Regions from separate parts of the Streptomyces sp. NPDC044921 genome, predicted to be linked through region 1. Evidence: riboswitches for the same ligand, from Rfam matches in the RefSeq annotation. Region 1 holds a riboswitch; the other holds the start of a gene.
What was found. A riboswitch is a leader RNA that binds a small molecule or an ion and turns the genes downstream of it on or off. The one in region 1 is predicted to bind glycine.
Positions count from the first base shown of each region.

Region 2: linked by a shared signal. The riboswitch ahead of gcvP (aminomethyl-transferring glycine dehydrogenase) and the one ahead of gcvT (glycine cleavage system aminomethyltransferase GcvT) in region 1 are both predicted to bind glycine.

Region 1 covers NZ_JBWKIF010000003.1:225,249-240,966, reverse strand. Annotated here, with positions in the region: gene AC07DA_RS06195 (ABC transporter substrate-binding protein) at 1-256, opposite strand, end outside; gene AC07DA_RS06190 (ABC transporter permease) at 265-1,263, opposite strand; gene AC07DA_RS06185 (enhanced serine sensitivity protein SseB C-terminal domain-containing protein) at 1,605-2,405, opposite strand; gene AC07DA_RS06180 (enhanced serine sensitivity protein SseB) at 2,542-3,330, opposite strand; gene AC07DA_RS06175 (AAA family ATPase) at 3,612-4,280, opposite strand; glycine riboswitch at 4,502-4,601, shown strand; glycine riboswitch at 4,602-4,718, shown strand; gene gcvT (glycine cleavage system aminomethyltransferase GcvT) at 4,757-5,878, shown strand; gene gcvH (glycine cleavage system protein GcvH) at 5,983-6,360, shown strand; gene glyA (serine hydroxymethyltransferase) at 6,375-7,637, shown strand; gene AC07DA_RS06155 (L-serine ammonia-lyase) at 7,726-9,093, shown strand; gene AC07DA_RS06150 (glycoside hydrolase family 25 protein) at 9,265-9,822, shown strand; partial or broken gene AC07DA_RS06145 (NADPH-dependent F420 reductase) at 9,834-10,511, opposite strand; gene AC07DA_RS06140 (EF-hand domain-containing protein) at 10,686-10,898, opposite strand; gene AC07DA_RS06135 (YncE family protein) at 11,415-12,590, opposite strand; gene AC07DA_RS06130 (ATP-binding protein) at 12,701-13,309, opposite strand; gene AC07DA_RS06125 (enoyl-CoA hydratase/isomerase family protein) at 13,478-14,245, opposite strand; gene AC07DA_RS06120 (L,D-transpeptidase) at 14,327-15,559, opposite strand; gene AC07DA_RS06115 (L,D-transpeptidase) at 15,715-15,718, opposite strand, start outside.
Region 2 covers NZ_JBWKIF010000015.1:7,570-23,287, reverse strand. Annotated here, with positions in the region: gene AC07DA_RS23095 (hypothetical protein) at 1-48, shown strand, start outside; gene AC07DA_RS23090 (DUF5999 family protein) at 449-655, shown strand; gene AC07DA_RS23085 (LacI family DNA-binding transcriptional regulator) at 866-1,897, shown strand; gene AC07DA_RS23080 (endo-1,4-beta-xylanase) at 2,163-3,227, opposite strand; gene AC07DA_RS23075 (carbohydrate ABC transporter permease) at 3,280-4,044, opposite strand; gene AC07DA_RS23070 (carbohydrate ABC transporter permease) at 4,119-5,117, opposite strand; gene AC07DA_RS23065 (extracellular solute-binding protein) at 5,124-6,416, opposite strand; gene AC07DA_RS23060 (APC family permease) at 6,842-8,809, shown strand; gene gcvP (aminomethyl-transferring glycine dehydrogenase) at 8,996-11,881, opposite strand; glycine riboswitch at 12,059-12,154, opposite strand; gene AC07DA_RS23050 (PRC-barrel domain-containing protein) at 12,268-12,645, shown strand; gene AC07DA_RS23045 (DNA polymerase IV) at 12,561-14,066, opposite strand; gene AC07DA_RS23040 (MerR family transcriptional regulator) at 14,221-14,904, opposite strand; gene AC07DA_RS23035 (bifunctional nuclease family protein) at 15,215-15,688, opposite strand.

The sequences.
Region 1 (15,718 bases):
AGTTCTGGACCCAGCCGTAGTACGTGTTGCCCGGGTCGAGGGAGTCCGGCACGTCCGAGTGCTCGTACGTGACCGTCCCTCCCTTCTTGTCCGACGCGTTGACGATCGAGTTCAGCGCGGCGTCCTTCTTGCCGTTGCCTCCCCCGTCGTTGTCGTCACCACCGCCGCCGCACGCGGCAGCTCCCAGCGACAGTGCCAGGACCGACGCAACGCCGGCGGTCACCCTTCTCGTCTTCACCTGAGGAAGCCCCCTCATTCGATGGATCACTTGCTGCGAGGGTCGAGGGCGTCACGCAGCCCGTCACCCAGCAGGTTGAAGGCCAGGACGGTGATGAAGATCGCCAGTCCGGGCACGAACATGTACTGCGGATCAGCCGTGTAGAGATCCACAGCGTTGCTGAGCATGCCGCCCCAGGAGGCCTGCGGCGGAGCGATACCGACGCCGAGGAAGCTCAGCGCGGCCTCGAACAGGATGTTCGTCGGGATGATCAGCGTCGCGTAGACGAGGATCGGCGCGACGAGGTTCGGGAGGAGCTCCCGGAACAGGATGTACGGGCCGCGCGCCCCGAGGCTCGTGGAGGCCTCGATGAACTCCCGCTTGCGCAGGGTCATGGTCTGCGCCCGCACGATCCGGCCGATGTACGGCCAGCTGAAGAAGCCGATCACGAAGATCAGCACGCAGATGCGCAGCGGCAGGCCGTCGAGACCGAAGAACCCGTCCTGCACGGAGGCGGAGATCGAGATGGCGAACAGCAGCAGCGGGAAGGCGAGGAAGGTGTCCATCAGCCTGCTGATGATGCCGTCCACCCAGCCGCCGTAGTACCCGGCGATCACGCCGAGCACGGTGCCGATGCACACGGACAGCAGCGTGGCGCCGCCCGCGACCAGCAGGGAGACCCAGGAGCCGTCGATGATGCGGGCGAGCATGTCGCGGCCGTACTGCGGGTCCACGCCGAGCGGGTGGTCCCAACTCATGCCGCCCCAGCCGCCCTTGGGGGCGAGCAGCGCGGGGTCGATGAGGTCCTGGTTGAACTTGTTGGGATCGAGGTTGAAGATCCACTGGATCGGCTTGGAGAACACCGCCATCAGCACGAGCAGGACGACGACGACGCCGCCGGCCATCGCCACCTTGTCCCGCTTGAAGCGCATCCAGGCGATCTGGGTGAGCGAGCGCCCTTCGATCTGGCTCTTCTTGACCCCGGAGAGCACGGCCTCGGGCTGTGCTCCGGCTTCCGCCCCGGTGGTCTCGATCGGTGCGGTCACGGTGCGATTGACCCCTCTCGGGCCGGCGATCGCCTAGCCCCTGGCTGCCGCTGTAGCGGTTTTGTTTGTCTCGTACACGAGACCGACCGGCCCGTGTCTTGCCGGGAGTCTTCAACGCTTTGGCGATCTGTTGCCAGACTTGGCGGTGAAAGGATGCGTAAACGTGATGCTGTCTGCGGGGTTCCGTTATCCGGACAACGGGTAACAGGGGTCGGACACGCTGAGCTAGGGGCATTTTACGACATAAGCGCTCATTCCACCCTTATCTACGCGCGGAGAGGTGAGCTGTCGTCACCTTCGCGCGGGGGTGCGGAACCGGCCCCGACCGGGTGCCGGACGGCTCAGTACCTGCCCTGGGCGGGCGGGTAGCCGTAGCCGGAGGCGGGGGCCTGGACGGGGGCCGTCGCGTGGGCCTCGCGGTCGTAGAAGGGGCGGGCGTTCGCGCGCAGCCACATGGCGACCGGGTCGTGGGCGTCGGACATGGCGACGGTGGAGACGGGGAGCCCGTCGGGGACGGCGCCGAGGGACTGCTGCATCATCGCGCGCACGGAGTCCACGGCCTGCGGCGAGGTGTCGTACACGTCCAGTCCGATGGCCAGGTACGGCGCGCCCAGCGCGGGCTGCACCCAGGCGCGGCGCAGCGAGCGGACGGCCGGGGTACGGTGCGCGTTCTGCGCGAGCAGGGCGTAGAACTGCGGGACCTCGATGGCCGGTTCGGACAGCCGCAGCGGTCCGGCGGGCTGGCGGTCCAGGCCCGTGGCGATCCGGCGCAGGTCGAGCCAGGGGATGCCGACGCCGCCGCCCGGGGCGTGCGGGTTGAGCCAGAGACCGTAGTGGTCGGGGTAGAGGGCGCGGGCCACGTCGACGCCGTCGACCACCTCGTACGAGCGGTTCCAGCCGCTGGCCGAGAGCTCCTGGGCGGAGGTGACGCAGGGCGCGTAGCCGTAGCCGTCGACCTCCATGTTCCCGTACTGGGCGTCCGGTGATCCGGCCTGGCCGTGCCACAGGAGCATCCAGATCCGGCCGGTGTGCGGGGTGGCGAGCGCGCGCAGGAGAGCCTCGTAGGCGTCGTAGCGCCCGGGCGTGACCTGGCGCAGCATGTGCTCGACCTGTCCGGCCGCGGCCGTGCCGCTCGCGCTCACCTTTACCGCCCCTTCGTACAACGCCTCGACCGTGACCTAGCTTAAGCCCGCGCGGGCGCCCGGACCCGGTGCCGGTTCGCGGGTCCGCCCCGTGCGTGGCCGGTCGCGCGGTCCCCGCGCCCCCGAGGTCGGTGACCTATCGCTGGTAGAAGGGCCGGACCCGGTTCCTCATCCACTCCCCCACGGGATCCTCCGCGACGTCCAGCAGTACCAGGTTGACCGGCCACGGGGCGGGGGACCTGGTCACCGCCCGGGTCAGGGCGTCCAGGGGCAGGGCCCGCAGGTCGCCTTCCCACTGGGAGAGTTCGACGCCCACGAACATCACGGGGTCGGCGGTCTCGATCGCGGCGAGGCAGCGGCGGGCGCTGAGCACGACGCCGGTCGCCTCGAACTCGGCGGAGGCGGCGGCGAGGAAGTCCACCGGGTCGTCCTGCCAGTCGGGTTCGAAGAGGCGGACCCGGCCGCCGCTCGCGGGACCGTCCAGCGGGGTCCGGCCGGCCCGGCACAACTCGGCGACGGCGGGCGGCGGCAGGGGTATGCCGACCACGCCGCCGGGGTTGACGACGATCCCCGCGTGCGGGGGCAGGCCGCGGGCGAACTCCACGGCGGGCGCGATGGTGTACGCCATGTGCGAGCCGGCGACCTGGCGGAACTGCTCCTCCGAGCTGAACACCGGGACGAAGGCCTGGCCGTCGATCTCGACGGCGGGCAGGTCGAGGGGCCCGCTGTGCGGGCCGCCGCCGCTGGGCAGCGGGACCCAGACGAAGCTCCGGCCGAGCACCTCGACGATCCGCCCGCCGGCCGCGGGCCCGGCGCCGAGGGCGGCCGAGAGCACCTCCTCCAGCTCGTTGCCGGGCCAGCCACCGTGCGGGTGGGTCTGCGTCTGCGCCGGGAAGTCCGCGGAGAAGTCCGCCGGGAAGTCCATCTGCCTACCGCCTGCCTGAAACCACTGCTGAGGCTGCAAAGGCTAACGGCTCGGGAAGCGGGAGTGACCGGGCCGGACGGGACGGCGCGCGTCCCGGGCCCGGTCCCCGGCCCGCTCTCCCGGGTCCGCCGCGCCGACCGGGGCGGAGGCCCTGCCCCCTCCGTACGGCGCGGCGTCCGGCCGTCGTGCCGTCGTTCCCGCGCGCACCGCACCCGGGGCCTGTCACCCCGCACGGCAGCAGGAAACCCGAGCCACCGCGGGCGAGTCCCGGCTGCCGGTGGTCACCCGGTGAAGCAGATGCGGCGAAGCGCGTCGGCCGCTGCGCGGTCGGCCAGGACGGCCGAGCCGCAGCCGGAGGGGAGGTCGCCCTGTTCGACGGAGCGCAGCAGGCGGGCGGTGGCCGCGCGGTGGCGCGCGAACGCGTAGCGCGAGACGCCGCGGCCGCGGTCGCGCTGGCCCGCCAGGGCCTGTTCGGGGGTGACGTCGAGGAGGAGCAGGTGCAGGGTGCCGCCCCGGCGGCGGGCCTCGCGGGCGAGCCAGCGGCGGACCCACGCCTGGGTGCCGCAGTCGTGCACCACGATCCCCTCACCCGTGCGCAGCGCGCGCCACAGCCCCGCGTAGTGCGCGAGGCGGACCAGCGGGCGGTAGGCCGCGTACGGCAGGAAGCCCGGCATGCGGTGCTCCCAGCGGTCGCGGGTGTCCTGGGAGTCGACGCGCCGGCCCGGGACGGTACGCCGCATGAGCGTGGACTTGCCGCTGCCGGGCAGACCCGTGACCACGACGATGTCCCGGGGACCGAACAGCAGCGCGTGCGGGCCGCGGCCGGGGCGGTCGCGCAGATCGCGGACGACGGGCGCCGGCACCGGGCCGCGGACCGCCCGGGCCGGAACGGCCGGCTGCTCGGGCAGCGCGATGCCCGTGGTCGTGGCGTACGCCCTGGTCCTGTTCACCGTGATCGTCCTCCCCTGGGGCCAGGTACGGAGTCCCATCCCCGCCGAGTGTAAAGAGAAGGTAATGCCGCAGGCCTCTCATTTCCGTACTCTTCCTGCAACAGGGCTGCTACAGGTCGCTGTGTCCGGCGGCTGGACTCGCGCACTCCCTGTGAAAGGTCCCCCTGCCGCGCCGGAAGGATGCGTGCAATGATGTGCGCGCCAACTGCATACCGGCCGTTTGAATCCGCGCGGGAGAGTCCCCAGCACCGCTGACGCTGGGGCGCCGAAGGAGCAAGTCCCTCCCTTGAATCTCTCAGGCCCCGTTACCGCGCGGGCGAGGCACATCTGAAAAGCGGGCCCGTCCCTGCCCCGGCAGGGCGGCTCCACCCAAGGTGCAAGCCATGGACCAGCGCGGTCATGGCGAACCTCTCAGGTTCCGATGACAGATGGGGAGGACCGACCTCGCCCGTCATTGCCCTGGGAGACGACCGACTGTGAGCAGTACAGGAGAACTCCGTCACACCGCGCTCGATGCCCTGCATCGCTCGCTCGGCGCGACGATGACCGACTTCGCCGGCTGGGACATGCCCCTGCGCTACGGCTCCGAGCGCGACGAGCACCTCGCCGTGCGCACGAAGGCCGGGCTGTTCGACCTCTCCCACATGGGCGAGATCACCGTCACCGGCCCGCAGGCCGCCGCCCTGCTCGACTACGCCCTGGTGGGCAACATCGGCGCGGTGAAGCCGGGCCGCGCCCGCTACACCATGATCTGCCGGGCCGACGGCGGCATCCTCGACGACCTGATCGTCTACCGGCTGGGCGAGAGCGAGTACATGGTCGTCGCCAACGCCTCCAACGCCCAGGTCGTCCTGGACGCGCTGACCGAGCGCGCCGCCGGCTTCGACGCCGAGGTGCGCGACGACCGGGACGCCTACGCGCTGATCGCCGTCCAGGGCCCGGAGTCCCCCGGCATCCTGAAGTCCCTCACCGACGCCGACCTGGACGGGCTGAAGTACTACGCGGGCCTGCCCGGCACGGTCGCCGGGGTGCCGGCCCTGATCGCCCGCACCGGATACACCGGCGAGGACGGCTTCGAGCTGTTCGTGCAGCCGGAGCACGCCGTCGAGCTGTGGCAGGCGCTGACCAAGGCCGGCGAGGGCGCCGGGCTGGTCCCGTGCGGGCTGTCCTGCCGCGACACGCTGCGCCTGGAGGCCGGCATGCCGCTGTACGGGCACGAGCTGACCACCTCCCTGACGCCCTTCGACGCCGGTCTCGGCCGTGTGGTGAAGTTCGAGAAGGAGGGCGACTTCGTGGGCCGGGAGGCCCTGAAGGAGGCCGCCGCCCGGGCCAAGCAGAACCCGCCGCGGGTGCTCGTCGGCCTGGTCGCCGAGGGCCGCCGCGTCCCGCGCGCCGGGTACGCGGTCGTCGCGGGCGGCGAGGTGATCGGCGAGGTCACCTCCGGCGCCCCCTCCCCCACCCTGGGCAAGCCGATCGCCATGGCCTACGTCGACCCCGCGCACGCCGCGCCCGGCACGTCCGGTGTGGGTGTGGACATCCGGGGCAGTCACGAGCCGTACGAGGTCGTGGCGCTGCCGTTCTACAAGCGGCAGAAGTAGACACTGGCCGTGGGCCGCCGCCGGTGCGGCCCGGCCACGCTCGTCCCAGCTCACCAGCAGTCCCCCTTTCACAGCACTCCCGCGCGTACAGGAGAATCCAGGCCATGAGCAACCCCCAGCAGCTGCGCTACAGCAAGGAGCACGAGTGGCTGTCGGCCGCCGAGGACGGCGTGTCGACGGTCGGCATCACGGAGCACGCGGCCAACGCGCTCGGCGACGTGGTCTTCGTCCAGCTCCCCGAGGTCGGTGACACGGTGTCCGCGGGTGAGACCTGCGGCGAGCTGGAGTCGACCAAGTCGGTGTCCGACCTGTACTCCCCGGTCTCCGGTGAGGTCACCGAGGTCAACGAGGACGTCGTGAACGACCCGTCGCTGGTGAACTCGGCCCCCTTCGAGGGCGGCTGGTTGTTCAAGGTGCGGGTCACGGACGAGCCGGGCGACCTGCTCTCCGCCGACGAGTACACCGCGTTCTCCGCCGGCTGAGGGGTCGTAGCCGTATGTCCGTCCTGAACACCCCCCTGCACGAGCTCGACCCGGCCGTGGCCGCCGCGGTCGACGCCGAGCTGCACCGCCAGCAGTCCACGCTCGAGATGATCGCCTCGGAGAACTTCGCCCCGGTCGCGGTCATGGAGGCGCAGGGCTCGGTCCTCACCAACAAGTACGCCGAGGGCTACCCGGGCCGCCGCTACTACGGCGGCTGCGAGCACGTCGACGTGGTCGAGCAGATCGCGATCGACCGCGTGAAGGAGCTGTTCGGCGCCGAGCACGCCAACGTGCAGCCCCACTCCGGCGCGCAGGCCAACGCGGCCGCGATGTTCGCGCTGCTCAAGCCGGGCGACACGATCATGGGCCTGAACCTCGCCCACGGCGGTCACCTGACCCACGGCATGAAGATCAACTTCTCCGGCAAGCTCTACGACGTCGTCGCCTACCACGTGGGCGAGGACGGCCGGGTCGACATGGCCGAGGTCGAGCGGCTGGCCAAGGAGTCCCGGCCGAAGCTGATCGTCGCCGGCTGGTCGGCGTACCCGCGGCAGCTGGACTTCGCCGAGTTCCGCCGGATCGCCGACGAGGTCGGCGCGTACCTGATGGTCGACATGGCGCACTTCGCCGGGCTCGTCGCCGCCGGGCTGCACCCCAACCCGGTGCCGCACGCGCACGTGGTCACCACCACGACCCACAAGACCCTCGGCGGCCCGCGCGGCGGTGTGATCCTCTCCACGGCCGAACTGGCCAAGAAGATCAACTCCGCTGTCTTCCCCGGTCAGCAGGGCGGCCCGCTGGAGCACGTGATCGCCGCCAAGGCCGTCGCCTTCAAGGTCGCCGCCACGGAGGACTTCAAGGAGCGCCAGCGCCGTACGCTGGAGGGAGCCCGCATCCTGGCCGAGCGTCTGGTGAAGGACGACGTCCGGACCGTGGGCGTGGACGTCCTGTCCGGCGGCACGGACGTGCACCTGGTCCTGGTCGACCTGCGCGACTCCGAGCTGGACGGGCAGCAGGCCGAGGACCGGCTCCACGAGATCGGCATCACCGTCAACCGCAACGCGATCCCGAACGACCCGCGTCCACCGATGGTGACCTCCGGTCTGCGGATCGGCACCCCGGCCCTGGCCACCCGCGGTTTCGGCGCCGAGGCCTTCGCCGAGGTCGCGGACGTCATCGCCGAGGCGCTGAAGCCGTCGTACGACGCGGAGGCCCTCAAGGCCCGGGTGAAGGCCCTGGCCGACCGGCACCCGCTGTACCCGGGCCTCGACAAGTAACGAAGAAACCTTTCGGGCGCCGCGCCGGCCACAAGCGGGCGCGGCACCCACCCCCTTGGCACCACCCCCGTAGTCAGGAGTTCCCCCCGTGGCCATCTCGGTCTTCGACCTGTTCTCGATCGGCATCGGCCCGTCCAGCTCCCACACCGTCGGGCCGATGCGCGCGGCCGGCCTGTTCGCCCGGCGGCTGCGCAACGAGGAGCTCCTGGGGTCCGTCGCCTCGGTCCGCGCGGAGCTGTACGGCTCGCTCGGCGCCACCGGCCACGGCCACGGCACGCCCAAGGCGGTCCTGCTCGGCCTGGAGGGCGACTCCCCGCGCACGGTGGACGTGGAGACCGCCGACGAGCGGGTGGAGGCGATCAGGGCCGGCGGCCGGCTGAACCTGCTCGGCGAGCACGAGATCGCCTTCTCCTTCGACGACGACATGGTCCTGCACCGCCGCAAGGCCCTGCCCTACCACGCCAACGGCATGACCCTGTGGGCGTACGACGCCTCGGGCGCCCAGCTGCTGACCAAGACCTACTACTCGGTGGGCGGCGGGTTCGTCGTCGACGAGGACGCGGTCGGCGCGGACCGCATCAAGCTCGACGACACCGTCCTCAAGTACCCCTTCCGCACGGGCGACGAGCTGCTGCGCCTGGCCCGGGAGACCGGTCTGTCCATCTCGGCGCTGATGCTGGAGAACGAGCGGGCCTGGCGCACCGAGGAGGAGATCCGCGAGGGGCTGCTGGAGATCTGGCGCGTGATGCAGGCCTGCGTGGCGCGCGGCATGTCCCGCGAGGGCATCCTGCCCGGCGGTCTGAAGGTGCGCCGCCGGGCCGCCAACACCGCCCGCAAGCTCCGCTCCGAGGGCGACCCGCAGGCCCTGTCCATGGAGTGGATCACCCTCTACGCGATGGCCGTGAACGAGGAGAACGCGGCCGGCGGCCGGGTCGTCACCGCCCCGACGAACGGCGCGGCCGGCATCATCCCGGCGGTGCTGCACTACTACATGAACTTCGTGCCGGGCGCCGACGAGGAGGGCGTGGTCCGCTTCCTGCTCGCGGCGGGCGCGATCGGCATGCTGTTCAAGGAGAACGCCTCCATCTCCGGCGCCGAGGTCGGCTGCCAGGGCGAGGTCGGCTCGGCCTGCTCCATGGCCGCGGGCGCGCTGGCCGAGGTGCTCGGCGGTTCGCCCGAGCAGGTGGAGAACGCCGCCGAGATCGGCATGGAGCACAACCTCGGGCTCACCTGCGACCCGGTCGGCGGCCTGGTCCAGATCCCGTGCATCGAGCGCAACGGCATGGCGGCGGTCAAGGCCGTCACCGCCGCCCGCATGGCGATGCGCGGCGACGGTTCGCACAAGGTGTCCCTGGACAAGGTCATCAAGACGATGAAGGACACGGGCGCGGACATGTCCGTGAAGTACAAGGAGACGGCCCGGGGCGGGCTGGCGGTGAACATCATCGAGTGCTGAGCCGCTCCCGGGCGCTGTCCGCCGTGGCGGAACTCGCGGACCGGGTCACCGCAACCGCGGCCGGCTCCCCGCCCCTCCGGAGGTGACGTTCGCACGCCGGGCCACAGCAGCCCGTGCCATCGTGGTGGGCACCGACTCCCCCACCCCCACCAGCACTTCACGGAGCCCCCCATGCTGCGCGGCATAGACGTGAGCGCCTACCAGTCCTCCTCCTACTCCACCGAGGGCCTGTCCTTCGTGTTCGTCAAGGCGACCGAAGGGCGGTCCTACGTGAACCCGAAGCTCGCCGCCCAGACCCGGCGGGCGCGCGACGCCGGGCTGGTCGTCGGCTTCTACCACTTCCTGTGGCCCGGCAACCTCACCGCCCAGGCCGAGTACTTCCTCGGCAAGGCCCCGGACCGGGCGGGCGACATCCTCGCCGTCGACTGGGAGACCACCGGCGACGGGACGCACGCCACCAACGCGGAGAAGGACCGGTTCCTGCGGAAGCTGAAGGAACTCCGGCCGCACCATCGCGTGGTGCTCTACTGCAACCGGCACTTCTGGCTCACCGTCGACACGAGCTCCTACGCCGGCGACGGGCTGTGGATAGCCGACTACGTCTCCGCGGGCAAGCCCCGCATCAAGGCGAAGTGGCGCTTCCACCAGTACACCGACGACCCGCTGGACAAGAACGTCGCCGACTTCGACAGCCGGGCGGCGCTGCGGAAGTGGGCCGCGGACGCCTGATGTCCGCCGGTCTAGCCGCGGAAGTCCGCCGTGCGCTCCGGGGACGCCTCCGCCAGGGCCTTGGTGATCTCCTCGACTCCGCCGCGCAGGCCGTAGACCGGGGTGCCGGGCTGCTGGCGCCAGGAGTCGTCGAGCCCGCCCGCGTCGACCGTGTCAAAACCGAGTTCCTCGATGAGGTCGCGCACCTTCCGCTTGGCCGCCTCGTCGTCGCCGGCCACCGGGAGGGCCAGGCGGTCGGGGTCGCCGGCCGGGCGGTGCCGGTCCACGATGTCCTGGGCGTAGGTGCCGTTGAAGGCCTTGACGACGGGGTGGCCGAGCTGCCGTTCGGTCCAGCGGCTCTCGGTGAGGCCGTCGTCCTCGATCCCGACGATCCTGCCGTCGCGCTGCCGGGGGTAGTAGTTGCCCGTGTCGATGACCGCGACGCCCTCCGCCGCGCCGTCGAGCACGCCGGACGGCAGCTCCGGGACCGCCTTCAGGGGGATGGTCACCACGACGACCTCCGCGCCCCGCGCGGCCTCCTCGACCGGTACCGGTGTCGCGCCGGTCTCCTCCGCCAGGGCGGTGAGGGTGTGCGGCCCGCGGGAGTTGGCGACGGACACGTCGTGGCCGAGGGCGGTGAGCCGCCGGGTCAGGTTGCCGCCGATGTTGCCCGCTCCGATGATGCCGATCTTCATGGCCTCGCCCTTCCGGGGTGGATAGCGCCTTGCGGATCCTTGTGACCCGCGTCAACCTCCGGTGCCGGCGGACTATTCCGCGTTCGCGGCGGGCGCGAACGGGTCCCGCGGCTCCCGGCGGGCCCGGCACGGCGAGGGGCCCGGTCCGTGCGGGCACGGACCGGGCCCCTTCGCGCACGCGCGCGTGGCCTACTTGTTCAGGTAGGCCCAGAACTCGTCGAAGCTCAGCTTCTTGTCGCCGTCCAGGTCGCGGGCCTTGATGACGACCTCGGCGACCGACTCGGTGACGTTCCAGTCACCCGACTGGGCCAGGGCGGTCTTGAACTCGGCAGCGGTGATGAATCCGTCACCGTCCGTATCGATCCGCTCGAACTGCTTGCGTGCTTCCTCGATGTCCGCCACCGATCGCCCCTCGTCTCGTGCTGTACGTCGTACTGACGCAGGTCAGATTAACGGGCCGCTCGGGCTTCCAGTGCGGCGGGCAGCCGCTCCAGTACGGCGGCGGGGTCGGCCGTGTCCAGCGGACCGTCCAGCCCCGGGCCGGCCTCCGGTGAGCCGGGGGCGGTGCCCCGCCGGCGGGCATCGGCGCCCCGTTGCGCGAGGCGCCGGGAGATCCGCAGGGACGCCCCGGCGGGCGCGTCGTGGCCGTGGTCGGCCGTGTTGGCCTCGGCGACCTCGCGCGTCTCGGCCCGGAAGTCCGGGTCCCCGTGGCATCTCGGCCGGCTCCGGCCAGGCGTCCACCTGCTCGGGCGCCGGTTCCTCGGGCAGGCCGGCGGCGGTGCCCCGCGTCCGAGCGCGGATCACCGGGTCCGCCGTGTCCGGCGACGGGGGTCCGGACCCTCCAGCAGCCGGGGACCCAAGGCGCGGGCCCGGCTCCCGAGGGGCGGGGCCGCCGCGGTCGGTGGCGGGCGACGGGGGTCAGCGGAAGACGCCCGTGTGCCCGAGGGAGTAGCGGCCGGGCTGGGGGTAGACCGCGAGGCCGTGCGGGCCGCTGCCGACGGGGATGCGGGCGAGCTGGGTGCCGGTGCGGGTGTCGATGGCGTACACCTCGGCGTCGTAGCGGCCGGAGAGCCAGAGCACCTTTCCGTCGGCGGAGACGCCGCCCATGTCGGGGCTGCCGCCGTCGGGCAGCCGCCATTTCCTGGTGAGCTTGTTCCGCGTGAAGTCGAAGACGGAGACGGTGCCCTCGCCGCGGTTGGACACGTACATCTCGCGCGAGTCGCGGCTGACGTAGAGGCCGTGGCAGCCCTTGCCGGTGGGCAGCAGGGTCGGTTCGGCGAACGTGTCGCCGTCCAGGACCCACATGCCGTGGGCCATCATGTCGGCGATGTAGAACCTCTTGCCGTCGGGGGAGAGCTTCACGTCCTGCGGCATGGCGCCCTCCAGCGGCAGCCGCTGCTGGCCGACGACCTCCATCTTCTCGGTGTCGACCTTGAGCAGTTCGCCGCTGAACTCGCAGGAGACGATGAAGTAGCGCCCGTCGAGGGAGAAGTCGGCGTGGTTGACGCCGTAGCAGGAGACCGGGACGGTCTTCTTCACGGCCATGGTGTGCGGGTCGCGGAAGACCAGTTCGCGGTCGAGGGAGGCCATGACGACGGCGTACTTGCCGTGGGGCGTGAAGTAGAGGTTGTAGGGGTCGTGCACCTCGACCTCCTTGCCCGCCTTGCCGGTCTTCGGGTCGATCGGGGTGAGGGTGTGGCCGCGGTTGTTGTTGACCCAGAGGGTCTTCAGGTCCCAGGAGGGCACGACGTGCTGCGGCTGCCGGCCCACGGGGATGGTCTCGATGACCTCGTACGTCTTCGGGTCGATGACGGAGACCGTGTCGGACTCGGTGTTGGGGACGTAGACCCGGGACGGGAAGTCCTTGACCACGGGGGACAGCTTGCCCGGGCGGTCGGCCGCGTACACGTCCTGCGGGTCGAGGACGGGCGGCATGCCGGGCAGGCCCTCGACGGGCTTCTTCTCGGGCGGGGCGGGCACGGCGGCCTTGGTGCCGCGCGCCTCGGAGGTCCGCTCGCCGTCCGTGCCGCAGGCGGCGAGGACGGCGAGGGCGGCACCCGTGACCAGGGTGCTTCTGACGAGGTGACGGTGCATTCCATCATTTAACGGGCGCACGGCACAGAAACGTCCGATTCGCCCGATCGACGGCCGGGTGAGCCCGCCGCGCGGACCGGCGGCCCCGGCCGGACCGGCGGCCCCGGCCGTCAGCGGTCGGCGACCCGCATCTCGAACCAGGTGGTCTTCCCGCGGGGCAGCAGATCGACCCCCCAGCGGTCGGCCAGCTTGTCGACGAGGAATAGGCCCCGGCCGCTGACGTCCATCTCCTGCACCGGCATCAGGCACGGCAGCCCGCGGGAGGGGTCGCGGACCTCGACGCGGATCCAGCCCCGGCGGCGGTGCAACCGGAGCCCGAAGACGCGGGCGCCCGTGTGGCGCACGGCGTTGCCGACCAGTTCGGAGACGAGCAGGACGGCGTCCTCCGTGGTCTTGGGCGTGAGCCCCCAGTGCCGCAGGACCACGACCTGGGTGAGGCGGCGCGCGGTGGCGGCGGACTCGGGGCGGGACGGCAGTGGAACCTCTGCCTCCGTCGGATTGCCGTACAACTCCAGCGCCTTCAGCGCGTGTTCGTCCTCGACGGTCGGCGACCAGCGCGCCGCGGCCGCATGAGCGTGTCCCCGCGGCTGTTCCATACCCTCCAGCCCCGCCATGCCCCCATCATGGCCGCCCGGGCCGCGCGCCGGGGCCGTTCCCGGGGAATACGCCCGGGAGGGCGGACCGAGGACCGGCGGGCGTCCGTCATATGCCAGAGACACCCCGGCCTGGTCCGCACCCGGGCTGACCTGCTGGAACGGACCATTCCGGGCCAATCGGCGGACTCCCTCGATCCGGCGTGCTTAAGGTTGCCTTAAGGCTGCCATAAACCGCTCCTTCGAGGGACCCGGATCAGACACGGCGTCAATTGCAACCCCCTGGAGGGATGTTCAGAGGAACTTCGCCTTGCCGGGCCCCTCCTCCACGAAGCTGCGCATCCCGCGCTCGCGGTCCTCGGTGGCGAACAGGCCCGCGAACCAGCTCCGTTCGATCGCGAGGCCCGTGTCGATGTCCGTCTCCAGGCCCGTGTCGACCGACTCCTTGGCGGCACGCAGCGCGAGGGCCGGGCCCTGGGCGAGCTTCGCGGCCCAGGCGTGCGCCTGCGCGTAGACCTCGCCGGGGGGCACGACCCGGTCGACCAGGCCGATCTCCTTCGCCTCGTCCGCCTTGACCATCCGGCCCGTGAAGATGAGGTCCTTGGCCTTGGCGGGGCCGACCAGGCGGGCCAGGCGCTGGGTGCCGCCGGCGCCGGGGATCAGGCCGAGCAGGATCTCCGGCTGGCCGAGCTTGGCGTTCTCGCCGGCGATGCGGTAGTCCGCGCAGAGCGCGAGCTCGCAGCCGCCGCCCAGGGCGTAGCCCGTCACGGCCGCGACGACCGGCTTGGGGATGCGGGCCACGGCCGTGAAGGAGTCCTGCAGGGCCCGGGCGCGCAGGACCATCGCGGTGTGGTCCATCGCCTGCATCTCCTTGATGTCCGCGCCGGCCGCGAACACCTTCTCCCCGCCGTAGACCACCACGGCCCGCACGTCCTCGCGGCGCGCGGCCTCCTCGGCGAGTTCCTTCAGCCGGTCCTGGGTGGCGATGTCCAGCGCGTTCATGGGCGGTCGGTCCAGCCGGAGCGTGCCGACGCCTTCAGCGACTTCCAGAGAGATGGTCATGGGCAGCAGGTTAACGGGGACTAACGGGCGGGGCCCCGGTGCGGTCGGTCACACCGGGGCCCCGCCGTCAGCGGAGGGGTGCTACTTCTTCCACTTCTCCCACGACATGTTCCAGCCGTTGAGCCCGTTGTCCGGGGCGACGATCCGGTCCTCGGAGTTCTTCACGACCACCACGTCGCCGATCATGGAGTGGTTGAAGAACCACGCGGCCGGCGCCTTCTTGTCCCAGCCGCCGCGCACGTCGCGCAGGCCGATGCAGCCGTGGCTGGCGTTGTAGTTGCCGAAGGCGCCGCCCGCCCAGTAGTTGCCGTGCAGGAACGTGCCGGAAGTGGTGAGGCGGATGGCGTGCGGGACGTCCTTGATGTCGTACTCGCCGCCGTAGCCGACGGTCTCGCCGTTCATCCGGGTGACCGTGAGCATCTCGCTGATGACCATCTGGCCGTTCCAGGTCTCCATGCCGGGCTTGCCGGTGGTGACCGGGATGGTCTTGACGACCTTGCCGTCGCGCATCACCTTCATGGTGAGCTTCTTGGCGTCGACGACCGAGACCTGGTTGCGGCCGATGGTGAACTCGACCTTCTTGTCCTGCTCGCCGTAGACGCCGGGACGGCCCTCGACGCCGTCGAGGTTCAGGTCGACGGTCACCTTGGTGCCGGGCTTCCAGTACTTCTCGGGGCGGAAGTCGAGCCGGTCGTTGCCGAACCAGTGGCCCTCGACGTCGACGGCGGGCTCGGTCTTGATGCGGATGGCGTTCTCGACGGCCTCCGGGCTGGTGATGCCCCGGGAGAAGCGGATGGAGAACGGCATGCCGACGCCGACCTTGGAGCCGTCCTCGGGGGTGAAGGTGCCGATGAAGGTGTTCTTCGGGGTCAGCGTCGTGAAGCCGGCGTCCTCCGCGGCCGTGCGGCCCTCGGAGTCCTTGGCGACCGCGTGGACGGTGTACTTGGTGGCACCGGCCAGGTGCGTGGACGGCGTCCAGGTGGCTCCGTCGCCGGATATCCTCCCGTCGATCCTCCTGCCCTCGGCGTCCTTGACGACGACCTCCGAGAGCTTGCCCTTGGCGGCGGTGACCTTCAGCGCACCGCTGGTCTCGACGGACTTGGCCCCGTCCTTCGGCGCGATGCTGACGACGGCCTCGGACTGCTTGCTCTGCGCGGTGTCCGCGCCCTTGTCCTTGCCGCCGGCCGCGCCGGAACCGGAGCCGCCGTCCCCGCCGCCGCACGCCGTGACGGCGAACAGCAGCGCGCCGACGACGAGCGCGAGCCTGCCGTTCCCGCGCCCAACCGACGCCCCCGATATCGGTCGCACGTTCAAGTGGTACTCCCCTCCCCGGCCCTGGTCAGGCCGCTCCCCGGCGCGTGTCCCCCGCGCACCGGCGAATAGTAACCATCAAGTGAGCGGCCCCGGCGGCCCGCGAATGTCACCGTTCGGTCCCAACGGAACGCCGGTCAAGCAGCCCCCCTGTCCGGTTAC
Region 2 (15,718 bases), on a different contig from region 1:
CTGACCCACCGGGCGACTCCCACGAGACTGCTCGGCTCACCCGCCTGAAACGTCCGCCGGAGAACTCCTCACCGACCCCGTCGCCGCATTCCGGCAGCGGGGTCGGCTCCTGCCCACCCCTCGATCGCTCGTGCGAGCACCGAATGGCTCGTACGAGCCGGGGGGCCCTCGGCCCCGAGCGGACTAGCCCCATCCGGCCATTGCGAACCACCCGAAGTGACAGCCCAGTTGGGATGAACCGTCCGCGCGGGTGATGCGTCATGAACCTATGAGAAGCGGTGCGGCGAAATCCCTGCGGAACGACGCCCGTGGGGCAACACTGGGTTCCGACGACCTATCACAACGGGGGGCGGCCATGAACGACACTTCTAGCCGCGGAACAGACACGACGACCGACTCATCGAACTCCCTCACATCGTCCACCACGACGCAGCGAAAGATCCCGCCCATGTGCCAGCACCAGACACCGTGCCCGTCCGCCGACTCCCCCGACCGGGACTCCGCCCGCCTCGTGGCGCACCACCCGGAGCAGGGCTGGAGCCTGCTGTGCAACGGCGTGCTGCTCTTCGAGGACACCGGTGAGCTCCTGCCCGACGGCAGGATCATCGCCCCGCACCGTCCGCTCGCGGGCAGCCAGGTGATGACGGCGGCCTGAGCGGACGCCGGGGCGGGACCGGGATCCCGCCCGCAGACATGAGGGGCCGGCCGCAGGAGACGCTGCGCACCGGCCCCGACGCGTGCCCGGGCCCGGTCACTCCTCGTCACCGGCGGCGACGCCCGTTCCCCGCCCGCGGCTTCACAGGGATGCGCGCTTTCCGGAAGACTCCTGGACGTTCCGCGGTCACCGTCGACGGAGGTGGGGGCAGTGCCGGCACGTGAGGCCGACGCCGAGGGCAGGGTCACGATCACCGAGATCGCCCGGCGGGCCGGTGTGTCCGTACCGACCGTGTCCCGGGTCGTCAACGGCCGTTCCGACGTCTCCCCGCAGACCCGGGCCCGCGTCGAGGACCTGCTGCGCCGGCACGGTTACCGCAGGCGCCCGGCGGCGCCGGGCACCCGGGCGGCGCTGCTCGACCTGGTCTTCAACAGTCTCGACAGCCCTTGGGCCGTGGAGATCATCCGCGGCGTCGAGGAGGTCGCGCACGCGGCCGGGGTGGGCACGGTGGTCTCGGCCCTCCACGGCCGGTCCGGGGACGCGCGCGAGTGGATGCGCAACCTGCGGGCCCGCGCCTCCGACGGCGTCATCCTCGTCACCTCGGCGCTGGAGCCGACGCTCCACGAGGAACTGCGGATCCTCGGCGTGCCGCTGGTGGTCGTCGACCCGGCGGGCTCCCCCGCCCTGGACGCGCCCACCATCGGCGCCGCGAACTGGTCGGGCGGCCTGGCCGCCACCGAGCACCTGCTGTCCCTCGGGCACCGCCGGATCGGCCTGATCGCGGGGCCGCCGCGGCTGCTGTGCTCCCGGGCCCGGCTGGACGGCTACCACGCGGCCCTGGAGGGCGCCGGCCTCGCCCCCGACGGGTCCCTCGTCGTCCCCGGAGACTTCCGCCCCGAGTCCGGCTTCACCGCCTGCAACGCCCTGCTCGACCTGCCCGAACCGCCGACCGCGGTGTTCGCGGCCAGCGACCAGATGGCCCTCGGCGCCATCGAGGCCCTGCGCCGGCGCGGGCTGCGGGTGCCGCAGGACATGAGCGTGGTCGGATTCGACGACCTGCCGGAAGTCCGCTGGTCGTCCCCACCGCTGACGACGGTCCGCCAGCCCTTGGCCGACATGGGCAAGCTGGCCGCACGCACGGTGCTCCGCCTCACCCAGGGCGACCACCCCGACTCCCCCCGGGTGGAGCTGGGCACCCACCTGGTGACCCGTTCGAGCACGGCCCCACCACCCCGCCCCTGACGAACCCACCCCCGCCGCGACCGGGCCCGAACCGCGGGGGTGGCCGAAACGGACGGAGCTGCGCCTCGAACGCACCGCACCGCGCCCTCATTCTCAGCGGAGGGGCGGAGCGGAGCCCGATCACGGCACGACCGGGGCCGGTAACCTCCCGGGCACGGGCCGTGCCCGGGGACTCCCCGGCGCCGAACGCGGTGCCGATCACCACCGGTGCCGCTCGGACCGATGGCCACCGGCCCACGGCGCCGGTCGCCCCGCCCCCTCCTGGTTACCTCCCCCCAAGCGCCTTTCGCAGCGCGAAGTACGCCGGCTTCGGCCGCAGCTGCTCGTCCCACGGCAGGGCCGCGCCCTCGCCCGGGAAGAACGCGGGGATCCACGAGTACTTGTCGGTGTAGTCCCAGAGGGTGACGCCCACGCACCGCCGCACGGCCAGGCACGCCTCGGTCAGGTCCCGGTACCACTCGGCCTGCTGCGCCAGCTTCTCCTCGGTCGCCGGCAACTGCATCCGGACGTCGACCTCGGTGAGCGCGGTGTCGAGGCCGAGGCGCGAGAAGCGGCGCAGGTTGTCCTCCAGGGTCGTGGGATAGCCGTACTGGAGGGCCAGGTGCGCCTGGAAGCCGATGCCGTGCAGCGGGACGCGCTGGGCCTTCAGTTCCCTGGCCAGGCGGTAGTAGGCGTCGCTCTTCGGGCCGATGCCCTCGATGTTGTAGTCGTTGAGGTACAGCTTCACCCGTGGATCGGCCTGGTGCGCCCAGCGCAGCGCGTCGGCGATGTAGCCCGGGCCGAGTGTCTTGTAGAACACCGACTCGCGGTAGGTCCCGTCCTCGTTGAACGCCTCGTTGACGACGTCCCAGGCGAAGACCTTGCCCCGGTAGTGCCGTACCTCCGTCTGGATGTGCTTCTTCAGCACGGCCCTCAGCTCGGGGGCCGTCCACTCCCGCCCGGTGAGCCACTCGGGCAGCTGGCTGTGCCAGACGAGGGTGTGACCGCGCACCTTCTGCCGGTTGGCGCGGGCGAGGTCCACGATCTCGTCGCCCTGGGAGAAGTCGAACACGCCCTGTTCGGGTTCGGTCGCGTACCACTTCATGCCGTTGCCGGGCGTGATCTGGTCGAACTCGCTGCCGAGCAGGGCCGTGTACGGCTGGTCGGTCAGCTCGGGGTTGTCGGTGGCGCTGCCGAAGTAGCGGCCGTGGCGCTGGGCCAGCTCGGCGAGGGTGGGCTGCCGGTCACTCGCCGGCCGTTCACTCGCCTGGGCGGGCGAGCCGGCCCCGAGCCCGGCCGCGACCAGGAACGCGGCGGCGGCACCGGCGAGTCTCAGACGGTTCTTGCGCATGGTGCGACTCCTCACGACGGATGGGTGGGCAGAGCCGTACGTCCGCGGCGCGTCAGCCCTTCGTGGCGCCGGCGGTGAGGCCGCCGACGAGCTGGCGCTCGGCGACCGAGTAGAAGGCGAGGGCCGGGACCATGGCCAGGACCAGGTAGGCGAAGACCTTGGCGTAGTCCGCGGAGTACTGCCCCTGGAACTGCTGGACGCCGATCGGCAGCGTCCACCACTGCGACTCGGTGAAGACCAGCAGCGGCAGGAAGAAGTTGTTCCAGCTGGTGACGACGGCGAGCACCGAGACGGTGCCGAGGGCGGGCCGGGCCATGGGCAGCAGCACCCGCCAGAAGAAGCCGAGCGGACTGCACCCGTCGAGCGTGGCCGCCTCCTCCAGCTCGCCGGGGATCTGCCGGAAGAAGCCGCGCAGGATGATGATGGTCATCGGCAGCCCGAACGCCGCCTGCGGCAGGATCACGCCGAGCGGGTTGTCGAGCAGTCCGAGGGACCGCAGCAGCAGGAACAGCGGCAGGGCCGCGACCGCGAACGGGAACATCAGTCCCATGGTGAACAGCGTGAACAGCAACTCCCGGCCGCGGAAGGCGAACCGCGCGAAGGAGAAGGCCGACAGCGCCGAGACCGCGACGACGAGCACGGTCGTACCGACCGCGATCAGCGTGCTGTTCCCGATCAGCCGCCAGAAGTCCCCCGAGGCGAGGATGCCGGTGTAGTTGGAGGTCACCCACGACTCGGGCAGACCGACCGGGTTGCGTGACAGCTCGTCCGTCGACTTGAAGCCGGACAGGGCGGCGTAGAGCAGCGGCACGGCCATGACCGCGCCGACGACGACCAGGACGAGGTGCAGGCTCCACAGCTTCCCGCCCCCGCGGGCCTTGCGACTGACCGTCACTTTCCGTCACCCCGCATGGTGGTGGTGGCTCCTTCGAGGTCGCGCCGGAGCACGAACCGCTGGTAGGCGAGGGCGAAGACGAGGCTGATGGCGAACATGACCACGCTGATCGCGCTGGCGTAGCCGACCTGGTAGCGCTTGAAGCCGTACTGGAACATGGTCACGGCCATGGTCTCGGAGTGGTGGTCGGGGCCACCGGCGGTGGTCACCCACACCAGGTCGAACAGCTGGATCGACCCGATGACCGACAGGAACACGCTGATGCGCAGGGTGGGCGCCAGCAGGGGCAGGGTCACGTTGCGGAAGCGCTGCCACGGACCGGCCCCGTCGATGAGCGCCGCCTCGGTCAGCTCCCTGGGGACGGCCTGCAGACCGGCCAGGTAGAGCATCATGTGGAAGCCGAAGTACTTCCACATCATGACCAGGAACAGGGTCGCCATGACCGTGGACGGATCGGCGAACCACTCCCCGCCCAGCCCCTCCAGCCCGATGCGCCCGAGGACCTGGTCGGCGAAGCCGTCGTCCGGGGCGAAGATCATGCCGAACAGGATGCCGGTGATCGCCTCGGACAGGACGTACGGGGCGAAGAACAGCATCCGGTACACCGCCCGGCCGCGCATCCGCTGGTTGAGCAGTACGGCCATGGCCAGTGCGAACGGCAGCTGCAGCGCGAGCGAGAGCACCACCAGCACCAGGCAGCGCCACAGGTCGCCGAGGAACACCTCGTCCTCGAACAGCCGGGTGAAGTTCTCACCGCCGACGTAGTCGGACGGCATGCCGAAGCCGCCCCACCGGAAGAAGGCGGCGTACAGGGCGAACAGCATCGGCAGCAGCACGAGCCCGATGAACAGCACCAGGGCGGGCAGCTGGAAGCCGGTGGCGGTCAGCCAGTTCAGGGCGCGTCGCCGGGCTCGCCCCCGGGCCCGGTCGGCGGCCGGGGGCGGCGGACCGGTGTCGGGGCCGGTCCGCTCGCGCGGCAGGTACGTGGACGTCATCGCCGGCTACTGCTCTTCCTTCGCGGTCTTCGTGATCGACTGCGCGACCTGCCCGGGCGATTTGGAACCCGATATGAGCGCGGCGACGCTGTCGTTGACCTCCTGGCCGACGGCGGGCGCGTACGCCTGGTCGAGGTAGAGCTGGAAGCCGGTGGCCTTCTTCAGCTCGGCCTGGACGGCCTTGATGTTGGGGTCGGCGATGGCGCTCTCTGCCGCCGGCACCACGGGCAGGACCCCGGTCTTCTTCACCAGCTCCCGGTCGGTGGCCTCGGACGCGAAGAACTTCAGGAAGTCGACGGCGGCCTGCGGGGCGTCCCGGCGCAGCGCGTGTCCGCCGCCTCCGCCGAACACCTCGGTGATGGCCCCCCGGCCGCCCTCGACCGCGGGGAACGGGAAGAAGCCGAGATCCTTGCCGAGACCCTTGCCCGCGTCGGCCTGGACCACGGGCGCCCACTGGCCCATGAGTTCCATGGCCGCCTTGCCGTTGCCGACGCTGGCGGCCTGGCCGGTGGGGCTGGAGTAGGCGGCCCCGAGGAATCCCTTCTGGAACGGCTGGAGACCGACGAGTTCCTGCAGGTGCTCACCCGCCTCGACGAACGGCGCGCCGGTGAAGTCCTTGTCCTCGTACGCCTTCTGCAGCGCCTCGGCGCCGGCGGTGCGCATCGCCAGGTATGCCCAGTAGTACATGCCGGGCCACTTCTCCTTGCCGGCCAGGGCGAGGGGCGTGATCCGGGCGGCCTTGAGCTTGCGCACGGCGTCCAGGAAGCCGCTCCAGGTGGTCGGGGGCTCGCCGATGCCGGCCTTCTCGAAGTGGGCCTTGTTGTACCAGAAGCCGATCATGCCGATGTCGAACGGGATGCCGTACGCCTTGTCGTCGATCAGGTACGGCTCGCGGGCGACCGGCAGCAGGGCGTCGCCCCAGGGCTTGGTGCGCTCCGTGAGGTCCTCGACGAGCCCGGCGTCGACCTGCTGCCGCAGGACGCCGCCGCCCCACGTGTGGAAGATGTCGGGCAGCTTCCCGGAGGAGGTCAGAGCTGTCATCTTCGACTTGTAGGCGTCGTTCTCCAGCTGAACGATCTTGATCTTGACCTTGGGGTTCTGCGCCTCGAACTTGCGCGCGAGAGCGGCCCAGACGCTCTTGGTCGGTTCGGTGGTGGAGATGTTCCACCATTCGATCGTGGTCGTCCCGGACGACCCTCCGTCCGAGTCCCCGCCGCATGCGGTCAGTGCCGTCATTCCCAGACCGGCCGCGGCGGAGGCCGCCAGGAAGCCGCGGCGGGACAGTGCCGGGTCGCCCATCATGCGCTCCTCGAAAGTTTCGAATGAGATCCAGAAAGCTGCGTTGATGCCGCACCCTAGAGACAGCCGGTAAACGGTGGCAACCCCTTGTACACGGTGAATCTTTCCTCGACACCGGAACCGTGGGCTGCCGCCGAAACATTCGATCGATATGACGAACCTTACGAAGGTGGTGATCACGCAGGGTGCCCGGCCGCGGGCCCGAACGCAGAGCCCCGACGACCCCTCTCCTCTCAACCAGCGGCGGCGCCGCACGGCCCTCAACTGGCGTTTCCGCCGGGGCACCCGTCCCCGGCCGCAGTCTTGACGGAAGCTTGACGGGCGTGGCCCCCACATGCGTGGGCCACGGCATCACGCTCCGCTTACGCTGATCCGGCCGTCCAGCGATGGCCGGAAACAGTTGAGCCGTGATCGGGAGCACGTCGATGGCCACCACCGAGCAGCCGCCGGGCCGTACGGAGCCCGCTCCACCCAGCCGCCTGCGCGCCTGGATGCTGGAGGGCCTGTCCGACATGGGCGGCCGCACCGGCCCGGACGCCGAACCGGAAGCCCCCCACCAGGGCCGGTCCTGGTGGCGCGTGATGTGCCTGACCGGCGTCGACTACTTCTCCACCCTCGGCTACCAGCCCGGCATCGCCGCCCTGGCGGCCGGGCTGCTGTCCCCGATCGCGACGATCGTCCTGGTCGTCGTCACCCTGGCGGGCGCCCTGCCGGTCTACCGGAGGGTCGCCGAGGAGAGCCCGCACGGCGAGGGCTCGATCGCGATGCTGGAGCGGCTGCTGTCCTTCTGGCAGGGCAAGCTGTTCGTCCTGACCCTGCTGGGCTTCGCCGCCACCGACTTCCTCATCACCATCACGCTCTCGGCGGCCGACGCCTCCACCCACCTGGTGGAGAACCCGCACCTCACCGGCGTCCTGCACGACCGGCAGATGCTGATCACCCTTCTCCTGGTGGCGCTGCTGGGCGCGGTGTTCCTCAAGGGCTTCCTGGAGGCCATCGGCGTCGCGGTCGTCCTGGTCGGCGCCTACCTCGCGCTGAACGCGGTCGTGGTGGTGGTCGGCCTGTACCACGTCGTCACCGCGGGCCATGTGGTCACCGACTGGTCCGGCGCCCTGACCACCCAGCACGGCAACGTCTTCGTCATGATCGGCCTGGCCCTGCTCGTCTTCCCGAAGCTGGCCCTCGGCCTGTCCGGGTTCGAGACCGGCGTCGCCGTGATGCCGCACGTCAAGGGCGACCTGGACGACACGGAGGCGCGCCCGGCGGGCCGTGTCCGCGACACCAAGAAGCTGCTCACCACGGCCGCTCTCATCATGAGCGTCTTCCTGATCACGACCAGCTTCATCACCACCCTGCTGATCCCGGAGAAGGAGTTCGAACCGGGCGGCCAGGCCAACGGCCGCGCCCTGGCGTTCCTGGCTCACGACTACCTGGGCAACACCTTCGGCACCGTCTACGACGTCTCCACGATCACCATCCTGTGGTTCGCGGGCGCCTCCGCGATGGCCGGCCTGCTCAACCTCATGCCGCGCTACCTCCCCCGGTACGGCATGGCCCCGCACTGGGCCAGGGCCGTCCGTCCGATGGTCATCGTCTTCACCCTGATCGGCTTCCTGGTCACCTGGGTCTTCGACGCCGACGTCGACGCACAGGGCGGCGCCTACGCCACCGGTGTGCTGGTCCTTATCAGCTCCGCCGCGATCGCGGTGACCATCGCCGCCCGCAAGGCCGGACAGCGGAACTGGACGATCGCCTTCGCGGGGATCGCGACGGTGTTCCTCTACACGACCGTCGCGAACGTCATCGAGCGCCCCGACGGCGTGAAGATCGGCGCCTGCTTCATCGCCGGCATCATCCTGGTCTCCCTGCTGTCACGGCTGGCCCGCGCCTTCGAGCTCCGCGTGACGAGCGTGAGGCTGGACGACGTGGCGGAACGCTTCGTGTGGGACATGGCCGGTCGCCGGATGCGGTTCATCGCCAACGAGCCCGACCGGCGGGACGCCGCCGAGTACCGCGACAAGATCGAGCAGATCCGGCAGGACAACGACGTGCCCAGGCCGGAGGACTTCGTCTTCGTCGAGGTCACGGTGACCGACCCGTCCGAGTTCGAGGCGGGCCTGACCGTACGGGGCGAGGTCCTGCACCACCGCTACCGCGTCCTGACCCTGGAGTCCTCCTCCGTCCCCAACGCGCTGGCCGCGCTTCTGCTGCACGTCCGCGACACGACCGGCCGCACCCCGCACGTCTACTTCGAGTGGACCGAAGGCGGCCCCTTCGCCAATCTGCTGCGCTTCTTCCTGTTCGGCCAGGGGGAGGTCGCCCCCGTGACCCGCGAGGTGCTGCGCGAGGCGGAACCGGACCGGGCGCGGCGGCCGAGGGTGCACGTGGGCTGAGCCGACGCCTCCCTCAGCGTCCGCGGCGCGTCACGAGCCCGGCCGTGTCCACGAGGACGCCGGGCCGGGTCGGCAGCCCGCCCCGGGCCGACCGGTCCCCCAGGCGCCGCGGCACCGCCCAGGCGTCCACCGCATGACGGGAGGGGCTCCGCGGCGCGGAGCCCCTCCCCCGACCGACTCGGCGGATCAGTCCTCGTACGCGTCCAGCGGCGGGCACGAGCAGACCAGGTTCCGGTCGCCGAACGCCTGGTCGATGCGGCGCACCGGCGGCCAGTACTTGTCGGCGGTCGAGACCCCGGCCGGGAAGACGGCCTCCTCACGGCTGTAGGCGTGCTCCCACTCCCCGGCGAGGGCACCGGCGGTGTGCGGGGCGCCCCGCAGCGGGTTGTCCTCGGCGGGCCACTCGCCGGAACCGACCTTCTCGATCTCCGCGCGGATGGCGATCATCGCGTCGCAGAACCGGTCCAGCTCGGTCAGGTCCTCCGACTCGGTCGGCTCGATCATCAGCGTCCCGGCCACCGGGAACGACATGGTCGGCGCGTGGAAGCCGTAGTCGATGAGCCGCTTGGCGACGTCGTCGACGCTCACACCGGTCGCCTTGGTCAGCGGACGCAGGTCGATGATGCACTCGTGCGCGACGAGCCCGCCGGGGCCGGTGTAGAGCACCGGGTAGTGCGGCTCCAGCCGCTTGGCGACGTAGTTGGCGCTGAGCACCGCCACCTGCGTGGCGCGCTTCAGCCCCTCGCCGCCCATGAGCCGGACGTACGCCCACGAGATCGGCAGGATGCCCGCCGAGCCCCAGGGCGCCGCCGAGATGGGGCCGACGCCCGTCTCCGGGCCCGCCTCGGGCTGCAGCGGGTGGTTCGGCAGGTACGGCGCGAGGTGCTCGCGCACCGCCACCGGACCGACGCCCGGGCCGCCGCCGCCGTGCGGGATGCAGAAGGTCTTGTGCAGGTTCAGGTGCGAGACGTCACCGCCGAAGTGCCCCGGCTTGGCGAGCCCGACCAGGGCGTTGAGGTTGGCGCCGTCGACGTAGACCTGGCCGCCGGCCTCGTGCACCTGCGCGCAGATGTCCGCGACGTGCTCCTCGAACACGCCGTGCGTGGACGGGTAGGTGATCATCAGCACCGCGAGCTCGTCACGGTGCTGCTCGATCTTCGCCCGCAGGTCCTCGACGTCGATCTCGCCGTCGTCGGCGGTCTTCACGACGACGACCTTCATGCCCGCCATCACCGCGCTGGCGGCATTGGTGCCGTGCGCGGACGACGGGATCAGGCAGACGGTCCGCTGCTCGTCGCCGTTGGCCCGGTGGTACCCGCGCACGGCGAGCAGCCCGGCCAGCTCGCCCTGGGACCCGGCGTTCGGCTGGAGGGAGACCTTGTCGTACCCGGTGACCTCGGCGAGCCGGTCCTCCAGCTCGTGGATGAGCGTGAGGTAGCCCTCGGCCTGCTCGGCGGGCGCGAAGGGGTGCAGCTGCCCGAACTCGGGCCAGGTCACCGGCTCCATCTCGGTGGTCGCGTTGAGCTTCATGGTGCAGGAGCCCAGCGGGATCATGCCGCGGTCGAGCGCGTAGTCCCGGTCGGCCAGCCGGCGCAGGTAGCGCAGCATCGCCGTTTCGGAGCGGTGCTGGTGGAAGACCGGGTGCGTCAGGTAGTCGTCGGTGCGCAGCAGGCCGGCCGGCAGGCCGTCCTCGGTGGCCGCGTCCAGCGCCTCGATGACGCCCTCGACACCGAAGGCGGCCCACACGGCCCGCAGCTGGGCGCGGGTGGTGGTCTCGTCGCAGGCGATCGAGACGTGGTCGGCGTCGACGAGGCGCAGGTTGACCCCGTTGTCGCGCGCGGCGGCCACGACCTCGGCGGCCCGGCCCGCGACGCGCACGGTCAGGGTGTCGAAGAAGGAGCCGTGCACGACCTCCACCCCGCCGTTCGCGAGCCCGGCGGCGAGCACCGTGGCGTAGCGGTGGGTGCGCCGCGCGATGCCCTTCAGCCCGTCCGGGCCGTGGTAGACGGCGTACATGCCGGCCATCACGGCGAGCAGCACCTGCGCGGTGCAGATGTTGCTGGTGGCCTTCTCGCGGCGGATGTGCTGCTCACGCGTCTGCAGGGCGAGCCGGTAGGCCTTGTTCCCGTCGGCGTCCACGGAGACGCCGACGAGCCGCCCGGGCAGGCTGCGCGCCATCTTCTCCTTGACCGCCATGTAGCCGGCGTGCGGCCCGCCGAAGCCCATCGGCACACCGAAGCGCTGGGTCGTGCCGACCGCGATGTCGGCACCGAGCTCACCGGGCGACTTCAGCAGCGTCAGGGCGAGCAGATCGGCGGCGACGGTGACGACCGCCCCGAGCTCGTGCGCCCGGTCGATGACGGGCTTGATGTCCCGTACGGCTCCGGAGGCGCCCGGGTACTGGATCAGCACGCCGTTGATCTCGCGCTCGGCGACCTCGGCCGGGATGCCGTCGGTGAGGTCGGCGACGACGACCTCGACGCCGGTGGGCTCGGCCCGGGTCCGGATCACGGCGATGGTCTGCGGCAGCGCGTCCGCGTCGACCAGGAACAGGCCCTTCTTGTTCTTGCCCATCCGCCGCGACAGCGCCATGGCCTCGGCCGCGGCGGTGCCCTCGTCGAGCAGGGAGGCACCGGAGGTCGGCAGCCCGGTGAGGTCGGCGACCATGGTCTGGAAGTTCAGCAGCGCCTCCAGCCGGCCCTGCGAGATCTCCGGCTGGTAGGGCGTGTACGCCGTGTACCAGGCCGGGTTCTCCATGACGTTGCGCAGGATGACCGGCGGGGTGAACGTGCCGTAGTAGCCGAGCCCGATCATGGAGCCGAGGACCTGGTTGCGGTCGGCGAGCGAGCGCAGCTCGGCGAGCACCTCGGCCTCGCTGCGGGCCCCCGGCAGGTCGAGGGCCTCGGCGCTCTTGATGACGGCCGGGACGGCGGCGGCCGTGAGCTCGTCCAGCGAGCCGTAGCCGACCTGCGCGAGCATCTTGGCCCGGGCCTCGTGGTCGGGGCCGATGTGGCGCTGCTCGAAGGGGACTGCCTCTTCGAGCTCGGAAAGCGGAATGCGATGGGCGGTCATGGGCGGAGGCCTCCTGGTCTGACACGACCTTCGAGGGGCACCACGGCGCGGGTACCCGGACGGCCTCCCCCTCTGTCATCTCAACCTGAGAGCTTCACCGGATCGCCCGAAGGCCTCCGGCTTTCACCGTCGGTGAGAGCGGAAGCCGTCGACACCCGCTCTTCTTTCCAGAGTGACCTCGTCCGTGCGGTACGTGTGCCTGAGAGATTCCGGGGAGGATTTGCTCCTTCGGCGCCTCCGAAGGTGCTCGGAGGACTCTCCCGCACGGGGTCAGCAGCCGTTGCCAGCGTACCAGCGAGGTCAACGCACGAACCTTCGAGTGGCCGCCTCCCCGATTGTGCCGTTTTGTAGTGCCTACGGATGAGTTGCGACTGTGTGGAGGTCCCGTGCGTACCGACATCGATCCGCGCAACCTGATCGGCCGCAAGGCATTCGACCGCAACGGAACCAGGATCGGCACGATCGACGAGGTCTACCTCGACGACGCCAGCGGCGAGCCGGAGTGGGCGGCCATACGGACCGGGCTGTTCAGCCGGGACGCGTTCGTCCCCCTGGAGCCCAGCGAACTGATCGACGGCGCCCTCCACGTCCCGTTCGAACGGGCCCTGATCAAGGACGCCCCCGACTTCGGCGTGGGCCGCCACCTCTCCCCCGAGCAGGAACTCCAGCTCTACCACCACTACGGCCTGGACATCGCGGCCCCTCCCCCGCTGCCGGACCACGATTTCGGCAGGCTGGCGGGCTCGGACGAGCAGACGGCCTGATCCCCGGCGGCCTGATCCCAGACCGAAGCCGCCCCCGACGGCGACGCCACCGGGCCGGCGGATCCGCCCTCGGTCCCCTCGGGTCTTCGTAACACCAGCGGCAGCGGCTCCGCCAGCTCCAGCGCGGGGTCGTCGACCCGGAAGGTCCGCACCCTCCCGGGCGCCGAGCCGGGCGTCTCGAAGCGCACGGTGACCCGGCCCAGCCCGCTGCCCTGCACCCATCCGTGCCCGAACTCGGTGTGCCGCACGTCGTGCCCGGCGGGCCAGCGCCGCTCGGCGAGCGACGGCTGCTCCTCGTCCTGCGCCACGGCATGCTCCTCGACCGGCCCCTCGGCGACCGTCCGCTCCCCCGCGGCCTGTGCGAACAGGTCCTCCTGCGTGTAGTCGGCGAGTCCGCTGACCCCCACCCCGAGCAGCCGCACCCCGCCCGTGGTGTCCACCGAGTCCAGCAACCTGGCCGCCGCCTCCCCGATCACCCCCGGGTCGTCCGTCGGTCCCCGCAGCGTCTCGGACCGGGTGAGCGTCGAGAAGTCGTACCGCCGCACCTTCAGCACGATCGTCCGTCCGGAGAGACCGGCCCCGCGCAGCCGCCGCACGCACCGGCCGGCCAGCCGCTGCACCTCGAGGCCGACCCGCACCCGGTCGTGGATGTCCACGTCGTACGTGTCCTCCACGGACACGGACTTCGCCTCCCGCTCCGCCACCACGGGCCGGTCGTCCCGCGCCAGGGCCATCGCGTACAGCCCGTGCCCGTGCGCCTTGCCCAGCAGCCGGACCAGCTCGTCCTCGCCCGCCTCGACGATCTCCTCGACCGTGGTGATCCCGGCCCGCCGCAGGTGGTCACCCGTCGCCGGGCCCACTCCGGGCAGGGTGCGCACCGGCATCGGCCCGAGCAGCGCCCGCTCGGTGCCCGGCTCGATCACCACCAGCCCGTCGGGCTTGGCCTGCTCGGAGGCGATCTTCGCGAGCATCTTGGAGGCGGCGAGGCCCACCGATCCCGTGAGGCCCGTGACCGCGCGGATGTCCGCGCGCAGCTGCGTCCCGACCAGCCGCGCGGACTGCTCGTCCCAGGCCACTCCACCCGCCTCCAGGTCCACGAACGCCTCGTCCAGGCTCAGCGGCTCCACGAGCGGCGACAACGCCCTCAGCAGCTCCATGACCCGCTCACTGATCGCCTTGTACAGCCCGAAGCGCGGCACGAGGTAGGCGGCGTTGGGCGCGAGCCGCCTGGCCTGCCCCATGGGCATCGCCGAATGCACCCCGAAGACCCGCGCCTCGTACGACGCCGTGGCCACCACCCCCCGGGGCCCGAGTCCGCCCACGACCACGGCCTTCCCGCGCAGACTCGGCTTGGACGCCTGCTCCACCGAGGCGAAGAAGGCATCCATGTCGAGATGCAGGATCGTGGGCGCGGTTCTCACACCTCCGATGCTGCCCTACGGCACTGACAACGGCCCGGCAGGCCGCCCGGTCGCGTCGCGGCCGGGCCGGCGGGAGCAATCGCTTGCGGCCGGGCGGTGCGGGCGCGGAAACGTCCCGCCTCCCGCGCACAGGGGACTCCGTCTCCCGAACGGCTCAGACGGCCCGGTTCCGCCGCCGCGCCAGCTCGTCCGCCGGGTTGGGCCCGACCAGCGTCTCGCCGGTGTCGATCCGCTCCCCGTGCAGCTGGGACAGGGCGCTCTCGACATCCCGCCACACCACACCGACGGCGATCCCGAAGACCCCCTGGCCGCCTTGGAGCAGCGCGTGGACCTCGTCCGGCGAGGTGCACTCGTAGACCGTGGCCCCGTCGCTCATGAGCGTCATCCGCTCCAGGTCGCGGAAACCGCGTTCTCTGAGGTGCTGCACGGCCGTGCGGATGTTCTGCAGGGAGACCCCGGTGTCCAGGAACCGCTTGACGATCTTCAGGACGACGACGTCGCGGAAGCTGTACAGCCGCTGCGTCCCCGATCCGTAGGCGGGGCGTACGCTCGGCTCGACGAGCCCCGTACGGGCCCAGTAGTCCAGCTGCCGGTAGGTGATGCCGGCGGCCGCACAGGCCGTCGGACCCCGATAGCCGATCTGCTCGGACGCCATGGACGTCGTCCCTCCGCTGCTCGGCACGGCCGTCGGTCGCTGCGGAGCGTGACCGGCCGCGTCGCCCGGCTGGTGGTACCCCCCGCTCGCGCGGAGCCGTGAGCCGGGGGAAGGGTACGGACCGCTCGCCCTGAGACTGCGCTCGGGGCCGCCCCCAGCCGTACCGTCGCCGCTGCTTCTCACGCCGACCTCCGTCCTTGACCTGCCTTCTCGACGGTAGGCAGTCACCAGGGGTGCGTCAACGATCGCCACACTCGCCACGCCGAGTGATAATCACCCTAAGAGTGGTTTCCCGTGCCCCACCGCGGGGAAAGGCTAGCCGAATGCGCTCGGCGCGGACCGTGTGACGCTCTCACTCGCCACCGGCACATGCGGGCAATTCACTCCTCACAACGCGTCGGGCGACCCTGCCGCGGACCACATCGTCCGCCGGGCCGCCCCTTCGCCTCACGACCGCTCGTGCTCCCTGCCGCCCGGACCTCGCGTACGGAGCTCACTGGCTGCTGGTGCCGAAGTCCTCCGGAGAGATCTGGTCGAGGAACTCGCGGAACTTCTCCACCTCGTCCTCCTGCTCGTCCGGGATCGCGATACCGGCGTCGTCGAGCACCGTGTCACTGCCGTAGATCGGCGTCCCGGTGCGCAGCGCGAGCGCTATGGCGTCGGACGGGCGGGCACTCACCTCGACCCCACTGGCGAAGACCAGCTCCGCGTAGAAGACGCCCTCGCGCAGGTCCGTGATGCGCACTTCCGTGAGCTCCTGGCCGACGGCCTCCAGCACGTCCTTGAACAGGTCGTGGGTCAGCGGCCGCGCGGGGGCCATGCCCTGCTGGGCGAAGGCGATCGCCGTCGCCTCCCCCGGTCCGATCCAGATGGGAAGGTAACGGTCGCCTCCCACTTCACGCAGCAGCACGATCGGTTGGTTGGAGGGCATTTCGACCCGGACACCTACGACATCGAGCTCGTTCACACAGCAACCCTAGGCCGTGCTCGGGATGTT